3 regions of the Pediococcus sp. M21F004 genome follow, and region 1 is predicted to be linked to each of the others. Evidence: predicted binding sites of a transcription regulator. Region 1 holds the regulator's gene; each other region holds the start of a gene.

What was found. Region 1 encodes NrdR, which represses ribonucleotide reductase genes. Its sites were predicted from a motif close to ACACNATATATNGTGT; they were not measured.
Region 2: a site for NrdR is predicted at 2,708-2,723, ahead of nrdD (anaerobic ribonucleoside-triphosphate reductase). Genes of this name have one in related genera too.
Region 3: a site for NrdR is predicted at 2,152-2,167, ahead of ACLHK8_RS09190 (redoxin NrdH). Genes of this name have one in related genera too.

Annotation. Positions count from the first base shown of each region.
Region 1 is NZ_CP177314.1:560,273-564,564, reverse strand. Features, by position in the region: gene mutM (bifunctional DNA-formamidopyrimidine glycosylase/DNA-(apurinic or apyrimidinic site) lyase) at 1-637, shown strand, start outside; gene coaE (dephospho-CoA kinase) at 637-1,233, shown strand; gene nrdR (transcriptional regulator NrdR) at 1,254-1,757, shown strand; gene ACLHK8_RS02935 (replication initiation and membrane attachment family protein) at 1,757-3,160, shown strand; gene dnaI (primosomal protein DnaI) at 3,163-4,089, shown strand.
Region 2 is NZ_CP177314.1:991,360-995,651, forward strand. Features, by position in the region: gene nrdG (anaerobic ribonucleoside-triphosphate reductase activating protein) at 1-467, opposite strand, end outside; gene nrdD (anaerobic ribonucleoside-triphosphate reductase) at 412-2,619, opposite strand; gene ACLHK8_RS05245 (serine hydrolase) at 2,897-3,859, opposite strand; gene ACLHK8_RS05250 (hypothetical protein) at 4,120-4,292, shown strand, end outside.
Region 3 is NZ_CP177314.1:1,846,647-1,850,938, forward strand. Features, by position in the region: gene nrdE (class 1b ribonucleoside-diphosphate reductase subunit alpha) at 1-1,725, opposite strand, end outside; gene ACLHK8_RS09190 (redoxin NrdH) at 1,836-2,066, opposite strand; gene ACLHK8_RS09195 (class I SAM-dependent methyltransferase) at 2,359-2,982, shown strand; gene tadA (tRNA adenosine(34) deaminase TadA) at 2,972-3,487, shown strand; RNA gene ffs (signal recognition particle sRNA small type) at 3,519-3,605, shown strand; gene dnaX (DNA polymerase III subunit gamma/tau) at 3,681-4,292, shown strand, end outside.

The DNA of each region.
Region 1 (4,292 bases):
ATCTATGGTGTCGCATTTACGGATGGAAGGAAAGTATTCTGTTCATTCACATGAAATGCCGTTAAACAAACATGATCATGTGGTTTTTGAGTTTACAGATGGTTCAGAGTTACGCTATAACGATACAAGAAAATTTGGGCGTATGGTTCTAGTACCAACGGGCGAAGAATTTACTGTTGCTGGTCTGAAAACAATTGGGCCGGAACCAACCCCGGAAACGCTAAGTGTTGAATACATGGCGGAAACGATGAAAAAACATCATAAATCCATTAAATCGTTTTTGTTGGATCAAAATATGATTGCTGGACTAGGCAATATTTATTGTGATGAGGTCCTTTGGTTAGCAAAAATTCACCCGTTACAACCTACGAATACCATTTCACTTAGCAAGATTGTTACACTAAGAGAGAAAATTTTTGAAGAACTTAACTTAGCGATTCAAGCAAAGGGGACCACCGTTTTTTCATATCTAGATGCTAGTGGACATGCAGGAAGTTTTCAAAATCAATTACATGTTTATCAAAGAACTGGAAAACCCTGTGAACGATGTGGTACAGCGATTGAGCGGATTAAAGTGGCTCAACGGGGGACTCATTTTTGTCCGTTTTGTCAGAAATTAATTGAGGTTAAAGGTTAATGACAGTTATCTTAGGATTAACTGGTGGCATTGCTACAGGGAAGTCAACGGTTAGCAGTTATTTAAAAAAACTAGGGTATCCAGTCGTTGACGCAGACCAGATTGCTCGTGAGATTGTGCAGCCAGGGACTATAGTTGCTGACCAACTGCGGACAATTTTCAGGGATGCAATTTTTGATGGTGCTAAGCTAAATCGAAATCGGTTAGGAAAAATTGTTTTTGGAAGCTCTGTGCAATTACAAAAACTTAATGCGGTGATGCAACCGGCAATTAGAACGAAAATTCTACAAACATTAAAAGCAGAAAAAAAAGAGTCGACAAAATTAATTGTTTTGGACGCGCCACTGCTCTTAGAACAAGGATATCAGAAGTTTGTGGATCAAATTATGGTTGTTGTGAGTGATGCCAACGTTCAACGGGAGCGTTTAATCCGCCGTGATGGCTTTTCTAAAAAAGAAGCTGAACAGCGAATAACGGCGCAGTGGTCCTTAGAAAAGAAGATTAGTTTCGCTGATATTGTGATTGATAACAGTGGGTCTATTGAAGAAACGCGTCAGCAAGTGGTAAAATGGCTTGACAATAGTAAGTTACGTTAGTAAGTGGAGGTAGAGTGCCCATGAGATGTCCACATTGTCATCACAATGGTTCTCGAGTGGTGGATAGTCGTCCAACAGATGATGGGCGTGTGATCCGCCGCAGAAGAGAATGTGAAGCATGCGGTTTTAGATTTACAACGTTTGAAAGAATTGAAGCATCACCTTTGTTGGTGATTAAGAAAAACGGGACACGAGAAGAGTTTAATCGAGAAAAACTACTTCGCGGGCTTATTCGGTCTGCTGAAAAACGGCCAGTTGGTATGGACGAAATGTCCAAAATTGTGGATGAAGTTGAAAACAAAATTCGGGCTCTAGGCGAAAATGAAGTTTCTAGCCAAATCATTGGTGAGTATGTCATGAACTTACTGGCAAAAGTCGATGAAATTGCTTATATTCGTTTTGCCAGTGTCTACCGTCAATTTAAGGATATGAATGTATTTATGTCAGAATTGAAAGATATGATGGCAAAAGACAAAGCGACTAAAAAGAAAACTTCCAAAAAAGATGATGGTGGCGAGTCATAATGAATGAAGGATGGGCTAATTTAAGCCCCAAAGATGGGTTTTTAGTTACTCAAAGGGACTATTTGAGCGATTTTGATCAAAAAGTCCTTACTTTTTTATACCAACCGATTATTGGAGCTAAGGCGTTTAGCTTATTTTTGACGCTTTGGACCGAAATGAGTCCGACAACCATTCGTTCAGAGAGAAAGTCGCATTTAGAATTATTTGATATTCTGAATTGTGATTTACCCAATTTCTACTTGAGTCGACAAAAGTTGGAGGGAATCGGATTACTTAAATCTTTTGAAGGACAAGATAACCTTGGCCGTTATTTTGTGTATCAATTGATCAGACCTATATCACCAGACGCGTTTTTTAAGGATGATTTGCTGAGCAGCTTGCTTCTTGAAGCCATTGGTGAAAATCGGTTTAAAGAACTTGCTGCACAGTTTAAACTAACGCAGGTTGATAAAAAAAATCTAAAAGATGTTTCAACTGATTTTTTGACTGCTTTTCATATTTCAGATAACACGATTAAAGAACCTAATTCCTTAATTCGTGAGACTCAAGCAGAATTTAAGCAGGCAAAATCACAAACGGAGGATCAACCAATCAAGGTTGAAAACAATGATTTTGATTTTAAATTATTAAAAGACCTTCTGAGTCATGGTTTTACCAAGTGGGAGTCTGTTAATCAAGCCCAACGACTAATCTTGAGTGAACACCTTTTGTATGGAATTGACGAAGTTGAAATGAGCCGTCAAATTGGTCAAGCAACGGATTTAGTGACCAATCAGTTAAACACCAAGAAATTACAACAACAGATTTCTAAAAGCTTTACTAGCCAAACGGCCCATAAACAAGGTTATGCGGCGAGTCCTTCAAGTACAGAAACTAAACCAGTAGAAAGTTCGAAGACAGACGAAAACAAGTTGACGTCAGAAGACAAGCAGCTGATTAAAGCGGCTAAGTCCTATGCACCGGCAACTTATTTGGAAAATCTGAAGATGGCTATCCATGGTGGCTATGTCACGTACGGTGAAAAACAAATACTTAAAGATTTAATTGATCGGAATTTATTTCCAGTGAGTGTTATAAATATTTTGCTCTCATACATTGTTATTGACCGGGGCGTCACAACGCTCCCTGGAAAATTAGTGGATACGGTGGTGAACAGCTGGAGTCGGGCACACGTTTCAACACCAGAAGATGCTATTCTACAAATTAAAAGTTTTGCTACTGAAAAAAATAGCGCTCGTAAGCCAAGGATAAGTACACGAAAAGTTATTGAAAAAGAAACATTACCAGATTGGGCAAAAAATGATACACCAACTGTTAAAACGACCCCAATTAAAAAGAGTGATCAAGAACTTTTGCAGCGGCGTTTGAAAGAAATGCGTAAACAGAATAAGGAGGAAAATTAGCCATGGAAAATATACGTGAGGTTTTAAAAGAACTCATGAGTAAACGTCAATTAGACACGAAATTTCAGGACCTAATGACTCCGGTTTACGAAGATGCAGATGTTCTCAAATTTTGTGAAGAACATAAAAATGAGTTATCTACTGATGGTGTAGCTCGTTCTGCGTCAAAACTTTATGAATATGTTCAAGAACGTGATAAATATAATCGTAATGAGCCAACCTTAATGCCCGGATATCAGCCAATTTTGATTGTAAATAATCATATGATTGAGGTGTCTTATCAACCCAGCAAAAAGTTATTAGCAAACGAAAAACAACGTGCTTTTAATATGCGCGTTAAGGCTGTTAATATGCCAAAAATGATCAGACGGGCTCGGTTTGACGATTTTTTTCCGGATCAGGATCGTCAGACTGCGTTAACGGCTGCCTTGAATTTTATTCAAGCTTATGAAAAAGACCCCCATCAATTTCACAAAGGTCTTTATTTAACAGGTAGTTTTGGAGTGGGAAAGACCTATCTTTTAGGCGCAATTGCTAACGAATTAGCTACGCAAGGATATGAATCTACCTTGGTTCATTTTCCAAGTTTTGCAGTTGAAATGAAAAATGCCATTGGCGAAAATAATTTGGCCGAAAAATTAAATCTTGTAAAAAAAGCACCCATTTTGATGTTAGATGACGTGGGGGCGGATGCGATGTCTAGTTGGGTTCGAGATGAAGTGCTGGGTGTTATTTTAGAATATCGTATGCAAAATGAATTACCCACATTTTTTAGTTCTAATTTTTCGATGACCCAATTAGAAACAGAACATTTACAGATTAACCAGCGCGGTGAGTCGGAACCATTAAAAGCGAAGCGCCTAATGGAACGAATTAAGTTTTTGGCTACAGAGGTTACCATGGTGGGTGTAAATCGTCGCCAAAAATAAAAGATTGATGAGAAGTTATTGACTTTTTCTCAGAGTGTGGTTTAATTAGTTTTGAAATCAAAGAGAAGACACGATTGTTAGTTGCATCATTTCAGGGAATGGTAGCTATAGCTGGAAGCTACCTAATGAACACTAATGATTACCACTTTTCTGAGCCTGATGGAAATGTCAGGACGGATTGTTCCCGTTATCGAACCCATGAG
Region 2 (4,292 bases), 430 kb from region 1:
TCTAAGAAACGACCATCCACCAAAATATCAATTAGTGACAGCATTTCTAGTTTGTCATCAGAATCTTTCAATAGTTCATCCCAGTTATAACCAGTCCAGGACCAAATATCTTTGGTATGGCCGAATTCTTGCCGAATTCGTTTGCAAATTCGAATACATACTTGTGTATTTAAAAATGGTTCGCCACCCAGCAACGTTAATCCTTGGACATAATCTTGGCTCAAATCTTCCATAATTTGATCTTCTAATTCTTGCGTGTAAGGTTTGCCATAATGAAAGTTTTGCGCCGCCACATTGTAACAACCTGGGCAATGAAATGGGCAACCACTCACATATAAACTACAGCGAACTCCTTCGCCATCGACAAAGTTAAAAGCCTTGTAATCGGCAATATATTGTAAACTTAAATCTTTAGCCAACCACTCTTTCGGCATCGGATTGTTTGGACCGTGCGTTTTTCGCTGCATTTTGGATCATCTCCGTTGTTAAATTTTTCCGTCTTGAAGCAATTTCCACGTGCCGCCCGTGAACCATCGGGCGTTGTTGTGGATTGCCGAGATACCCACATGTCCGTTTAACCACATCACAGAACTGAGGATCATGATTACCACATTGCGGACATTGGAAGCCCCGCGCCGTTGCTTTAAATTCACCCTTAAATCCACATTTATAACATTTATCAATTGAGGTATTGGTTCCCAAATAACCGACATGATCATAAGCCCAATCCCAGACTGCTTCTAAGGCTTTGGGATTTTGGGTTAGATTTGGATATTCACAATAATGAATAAAGCCACCGGAAGCATACTTAGGAAAATCTTGTTCAAAGGTTAATTTTTCAAAAGGCGTTGGATGTTTGCGAACATCATAATGAAAACTATTCGTGTAATACTCTTTATCAGTCACATTGGCGACCTTACCAAACTTGGCAATATCATCGCGACAGAAAGTATCGGTCAACGATTCGGCTGGTGTGGAATACAGGCTGTAATGATAGCCGCTTTCCTTTGTCCAATCAGCACATTTTTTCCACATCGCTTTGACAATCTGTTCCGCAAAATCATGGGCTTCGGCATTATGCTCCCAGTCTGGACCATAAAAGACGGTACAAACTTCATATAAACCGATGTAGCCTAATGAAACTGTTGCGCGTTCATTTTTGAAAAGTTCATCCACATCGCCATCAGCTGGCAAGCGCTTACCAAAAGCGCCGTACATATAGAGTAATGGCGCATTTTTGGGTTCTGCCTCTTTGGTCCGTTCCACGCGATAAGCCAACGCTTGATGACATAGAGTCATGCGTTCTTCAAAAATTTCCCAGAATAATTTTTTATCACCGTTTGATGCCAACGCTAATCTAGGCAAATTAACGGTCACGACGCCAAGATTCATCCGACCTGAATTAACTTCTTTACCATTTTCGTCACGCCATCCTTGTAAGAATGAACGACAGCCCATGGGTGTTTTAAAACTACCCGTCAGTTCTTTGATTTTGTCATACATTAATAAATCGGGGTACATGCGTTTAGTAGAACATTCAATCGCTAATTGTTTAATGTCATAGTTAGGATCGGTTGGATGCAAATTCAAATCACGTTTAAGTGTAAAAATTAATTTCGGAAAAATTGCTGTTCTGTGTTCGGTACCTAATCCTTTAATTCGAATTTTTAAAATGGATTTTTGAATTTCACGTTCAATCCAACTGGTTCCGAGCCCGAAATTCACCGTTGTAAAAGGCGTTTGCCCCTGGGAAGAATACAAAGTATTAATTTCGTATTCCAAAGCCTGCATCGCATCATAAATATCTTTTTTAGTTTTACTTTTGGCATAGGCTTCTTGCTTATCTGGAGAAACCCAATCTTTAGCGTCAGCCAAGTGTTTTTGATAATTAATTTCGGCATATGGTGCCAATAATTGATCTACCCGATTAGCAGAGCAACCGCCGTACTGAAGTGACGCCACATTGGCGATGATCTGAGCCATTTGCGCCGTCGCCGTTTGAATGGACCGCGGCGAATCGACTTCGGCATTACCAATTTTATAGCCGTTTTTAAGCATCCCATCAAAATCAATCAAACAACAATTAGTTTCCGGGGTAACTGGTGAATAATCCAAATCATGCCAATGGATATCGCCCCGTAAATGGCCCTTCGCAACTAATTCTGGTAACATCTTCAAGCCCATCGCCCGACTGGCCGCACCGGCTTCCAAATCGCGTTGTGTATTAAAAATAGTGCTGTCCTTATTGGCATTTTCATGAACAACTTCGGCATCCCGTTCGAAAACTTTTTCGATGCGCTTTTGCACATTGGTGGCATCAGAAAAATTCTGCTGCTCTTTATCAAAATAATCTGCATAAGCCGTTGCTGAATCTTCTAAACCACAATTTTTTAATTGCTCAATCACCGCATCATGAATTGCTTGGGTGCTAATCACTGCCTGATCATGAAATTGATTGACCAATGCTTCACAAATCTGATCCTGAATTTTTTTATCTGCCACTACCTGTCGAAGACTAAAAAGTAACTTATACGGGTAAAATTTAGTCTGTTCACCATCTCTTTTTTGAATAAGTGATGTTCGTAATAGTCCTAATTTGTCCTGAAATGTTGATATCATATTGTACCTCCTACTGCTTTATATGTAATCGATTATTTCCTTTTAGTAAGCAAAAGTACACAATCAGTTGTGTTTTTATTTGCTGTGCATACTATATATAGTAGACCGTTTAACTATATTTGTATATGACTTTTTTGGGAAATTTTTTAACCAAGTTGACTAAAGGTGTGGTGCTGCCGTTTGCCTCGAAAAAAGTTTTTTTAAAGTAATCACGCCAACAAAAAAAGGATCAAAAATTTCGGTTAAGAAATTCCTGCTCCTTATTTAAACTCAAACCTTATTTTCCTGCATTTGTCCCATAAACGATCGTTTGAACTTTTTTGGTGATTTCAGCCATTTTAGGAAAACCACTAAAGCCCGATTGTCCGTGACCATGGGTCATAATAACCAATATATATTTCTGACCATTGGGTAAGGTCACTATTCCAGCATCATTGTTGGTATCATTTAGAAAGCCAACTTTATCAGCCACTTTGGTTCCCGTCTTGGCAGCACTTGCGCCAGCGGGAATTCCCGTTCGATAAATTTGTTCACTCATTAATTTTAGAATTTTTTCCCGATCACTGGCATTTTTAAATGGACCGGTTCCGGCCGCCAACTGTTTAAGCAAGAGCATCAGGCCGTGACTGGTCGTCTTGGCGATAACCGTTTGTTGAAATACCGGCGTATACCAGCCCTGACTGCCGATAAATTTATTAACAGCTGCCATCCCATAGTTTTCAAGCTCGCTATCAGCAAAGGTGTTGGCACTATCCACAATCATCTGATAAAATCCTTCTGTATTACTCGACGTCCAACTAAATTTACCATTTTGCTTTTGGTGCATCAGATAAGCTGCAATAAATAATTTATAAGTGCTAGCCGCAGTTTGCGCGGTGTGAGCATTGGCTTCAGTTGCCAAACTCCCCGGCTTATAAACAGCTGCGTCCGTGCTAGCCGCTGCCTTACTTTTTGGTGTTGCACCTAAATTATAAAAACTGACACTGACTGTCCCATCTTTGGTCACCGTTTTTAAATAGCTCGCAAGTTCGGCCTTAATTTTTTTCTGTTTATTCGTGACTTCAGAAGAACTTGAACTGACAGTGGTCTGTTGACTACTATCAGTGCCTGACTTAGATTGGGCTTTACTGCTATTACTATTAATTTGAAGGAACACCAAAATAATCAAAAGAACTCCCATGACCCATGGAAAAGCTTTAAAAACTGTTCGGTTAAGCTGCCTTCTTTTTTTATCATTCATTTTTTATTTCCTTTTATAAAACCATCATGATTGCGTGATAAATCTCCATGTCCAAGCATACACTTCAAACTTATTATTTTATAGAGATTTTTGAAAGATTCACAAAATATTCAGATTTTTCGTCTTCAAAATGAATGCCACTCTAAAAAACTTAACGTCATTTTAAGTTTGCTATTTTGTAAGGGTTTACTTTTAATCCTCTTTATTATAGAATTTACTTGATCAGATCAAACAAATACATAAGACAGGGAGATATACACATGATTATTGTAAATTCACCACAAAAACAAGATGAAATTGTTGAGCTTTTAACTAACTATACTGACGGCGATTTTAACTTTGAATTCGTCAAAAAAACTGGAATGCGCATGGAATTTAAAACCTCTGCCACTGATTTAGATGCCGCTGCAAAGACTGCAAAAGGCTTAATTAA
Region 3 (4,292 bases), 800 kb from region 1:
CCGATTTTGGTGATAGAGGCCATCTTTCATAACAGCTTCTTTTAGTGCTTGCCAATCGGCTTGAGTTGGGATATCAATTGTTTCAAATAAAGCCTTTGCCTTTTCAGTCTTTGGACCCCAATCTTTGGAAACATATTTATCAAAGTAACTACCGTCTGCATATTTACTTTTTTCAAAATTGTGGAAAGTTTCATGACGTTCGCGTGCAATTTCGTTGGAAGCTTTTAAGGTCCAGTAGTTAAGGAGCATGAAATAAACACTTGTAAAATCAAGAGAGTCTACATTTCCATAGTACATGTGGTTCTTAGCTAAATAACCATGTAAGCCCATGGCGCCAAGGCCAATTGTGTGAGCAAGTGCGTTTCCATTTTGAATGGAAGGGACAACACTGATATTAGAATGATCGGTAACAAAAGTTAAGGCGCGGACCATTGTCTCAACAGAATGACCAAAGTTAGGGGTATTCATCATATTAACAATATTTGTGGAACCAAGGTTACAGCTAATGTCGGTTCCCATTGTTGTGTATTCTTGTTTGTCATTGATTTCAGATGGCGATTGAACCTGCATGATTTCAGAACACAGATTACTCATCACAATTTTCCCGTAAATTGGGTTGTCGCGATTGGCTGTATCAACGTTCACTACGTAAGGATAGCCTGATTCTTGTTGTAATTTAGAAAGCTCGTTTTCCAGATCACGGGCTTTCATCTTTGTTTTAGTGATTGCTGGATTAGCTACCATATTGTCATATTCGGCAGAAATATCTACATAAGAGAAAGGTTTTCCGTAAACTTTTTCAACAGAGTAAGGACTGAATAAGTACATGTCCTCATCATGACGCGCGAGGTCATAGAACTTATCAGGCACCACAACACCCAGGGAAAGGGTTTTGACACGGATTTTTTCATCAGCGTTTTCTTTTTTAGCAGACAAAAAGGAAATAATATCAGGATGGAAAATATTGAGATAAACAACGCCGGCACCTTGACGTTGGCCTAGTTGATTTGCGTAGGAAAAACTATCTTCTAACAGTTTCATAACAGGGACAACGCCACTAGCAGCGCCTTCAATACCTTTAATAGGGGCACCAGCTTCTCGCAAATTACTTAAGTTGATTCCGACACCACCACCGAGTTTGGAAAGTTGCAGTGCAGAGTTAATTGTTCGGCCAATAGCATTCATATCATCAGTTGCTTGAATTAAGAAACAAGAAACAAGTTCGCCCCGTTGTTTTCTACCAGCATTTAAGAAACTTGGCGTAGCAGGTTGATAACGTTGGTGAATAATCTCATCAGCGATTGACATAGCTAGATCTTCGTCACCGTCCGCAAAGTAGGTTGCGTTCATGGCAACTCGATCTACGAAGTGTTCCAAATAATAGCTGTTGTCGTTAGTTTTTAAGGCATACTGAGCGTAGAACTTGTAAGCAGCCATAAAAGATTGAAAATGAAAATTTTGGGAATTCAAAAAATCGTAAAGCTTTTGCAGAAATTCAGGAGAATATTTCTTAATTGGGTCCTCCTCTATGTAGTCATTTTTAATTAGATAGTCGAATCGGTCTTGTAATGAATCAAATTGCTTGGTGTTAGGATTGACGTTTTCTTTTAAGAATGCAGCTAGAGCTTCATGGTCCTTGTTCAAGGGAATTTGATTGTTAACTGGAATATTTATTTCGTTATTTAAATCGTAGTATGTGACATCTTTAAGGTTCTTAAGACTCATAATTTACACGCCTTTCTGGGATCCTGCCTAAAAATGGGATAAATAAAAAAACGCCTAGCTGTGACAAGCAGCATGGTGCGTTTTAATGGCCTAACAAATATGTCGATCTGTTAGATAGCAAGTTGTTTTAAAACATCAGGTCGAAATCCGGCAATTGGTTCGTTACCATTGGATTCAACTACGGGAACGGCTTGAAATCCGCGAGATTTTAAATAATCAATGTAATCAGGATTTGTATTAATGTTCCGTTCTTTAAAGGGAATATTGTGTTCACTTAAGAAACGTTTTGTCATCTTACATTGCATACAGTTGTTTTTTGTATAAATAGTTACTTCACTCATGTTGCCCACCCTCGATTTCTTGTTACTTTTGTGTTTTTTGAATATCCTCAGTATACAACATCTAATGTAAAATTCAATGAAAAAACCACCATATTTAGTGTCAATTATGTTACAAGCACTAAATATGGTGGCCCGACAAGGTTTTGAAGAAAAAGTTTTTTTGTTCAGGTTGCGTGCAACTTATTTAGGGACGACCCAACGCTAAGTTAGTTGTGAATTTCGGTGGATATTCCTTTATAATAGAAATTAACTTTAAAAATAATAGATTTTAAAATGAAAAGGAAATAATTAAATGACTGATTATTATTATACACAAAATCCGGATGCTTTACATGAAAAAACACAATGGCAATTTAAATTGCTTTCTCAAAATTTAACTTTCAATTCAGACAGTGGCGTTTTTTCTAAACGAACCATCGATTTTGGAACCCGAACGTTATTGGATGCGGTTGATTTGAAAGATCTGAGTCATGGAGATGTCTTGGATGTTGGTTGTGGTTATGGGCCAATTGGATTAGCAATCGCGAAGGCGGTGCCAGAAATTCACGTTGATCTTGTTGATGTAAATTTAAGGGCACTTGATTTATGCAAACAAAACGCTGAGCAAAATGGCATTCAAAATGTCACAATCTGGGAATCAGATACTTATGAAGCAGTTTCTAAAAAAGATTATCACACGATATTATCCAATCCACCGGTGCGGGCAGGTAAAACAGTTGTAACCAAAATCTTAACGGATGCTTTTGCACATTTGCAGGTGGGAGGCTCATTAATGATCGTTTTGCAAAAAAAGCAAGGCGCACCTTCAGCAAAAAAAACGATGACCCACGTATTTGGCAATGCAGAGATTGTTTTAAAACAAAAAGGTTACTACATTATTAAGAGCGTGAAAGAGCAGGAAAACAATGCAGAATAAACTGTCGCCAAACCAAGAGCTTTATTTTATGAGCTTGGCGTTGGAAGAAGCACGCAAGGCAAAATTCATGGGTGAGGTGCCAATTGGGGCAATCATTGTCCACAAAAATCAAATTGTTGGCCGTGGTCACAACTTAAGAGAACAGAATCAAGACGCAACTGCGCATGCAGAAGTTGTGGCAATTCAAGATGCTTGCCGAACCTTAAAAAGTTGGCGGTTATGGGATTGTCAATTGTTTGTTACTGTTGAGCCGTGCATGATGTGCAGTGGAGCAATCATTAATTCACAGCTGCCAGAAATTTATTTTGGAACCCGAGATCCAAAAGCTGGCACAGTTCAAAGCTTGTATCAGCTTTTGAATGATCAACGCTTAAACCATCAAGTACGGGTTTATGAAGGACTTTTTCAAAGAGAATCAAGCCAAATTATGCAAGATTTTTTTCGTGAAATTCGGCTTCGAAGAAAAAAGCTTAAAAAAAGTAAACAAATTAGTAGAAATTTTTAGTGATTTCGAGTATTATTAATAGTGCCGAGAGGCCTTAAGGCAAGGATGGACTCACGAATTGTGTCAGATCCGGAAGGAAGCAGCACTAAGTCTGCTCTGTCTTGTGCCTTAAGTTATTAGGAAATTGGTAAGACTCTTAGTCAACATGGCTAAGAGTTTTTTATATAGGTAAACAATTGAGAGGAATTCAAAAATGAGCTATCAGGCTTTATATCGCGTTTGGCGTCCACAACGGTTTGACGAAATTGTGGGACAGCAAGTGATTACGCAAACATTAAAAAATGCTTTAATTACTGATCAAACTAGTCACGCTTATTTGTTTACGGGTCCGCGTGGAACTGGGAAAACTTCGGCTGCCAAGATTTTTGCCAAGGCAATTAACTGCCGTTATTTAAAAGATGGTGAGCCCTGTAATGAATGTGCAACTTGTAAAGCAATTACGCAAGGGCGCTTAAACGATGTCATTGAAATCGATGCTGCTTCCAATAATGGCGTGGAAGAAATTCGAGATATTCGTGATAAAGCCAAGTATGCGCCTACTGAAGCAGACTACAAAATTTACATTATTGATGAAGTCCATATGCTGTCCACGGGGGCTTTCAATGCTTTGTTAAAAACTTTGGAAGAACCGCCAGCTAATGTCGTGTTTATTTTAGCAACAACGGAGCCACAAAAGATTCCGCTAACGATCATCTCCAGAACACAACGGTTTGATTTCCGAAGAATCTCAACTAAAGATAGCTACGACCGAATGGTTTACATTTTGCAACAAAAAAAGATTACATTTGATGAGAAAGCGTTGATG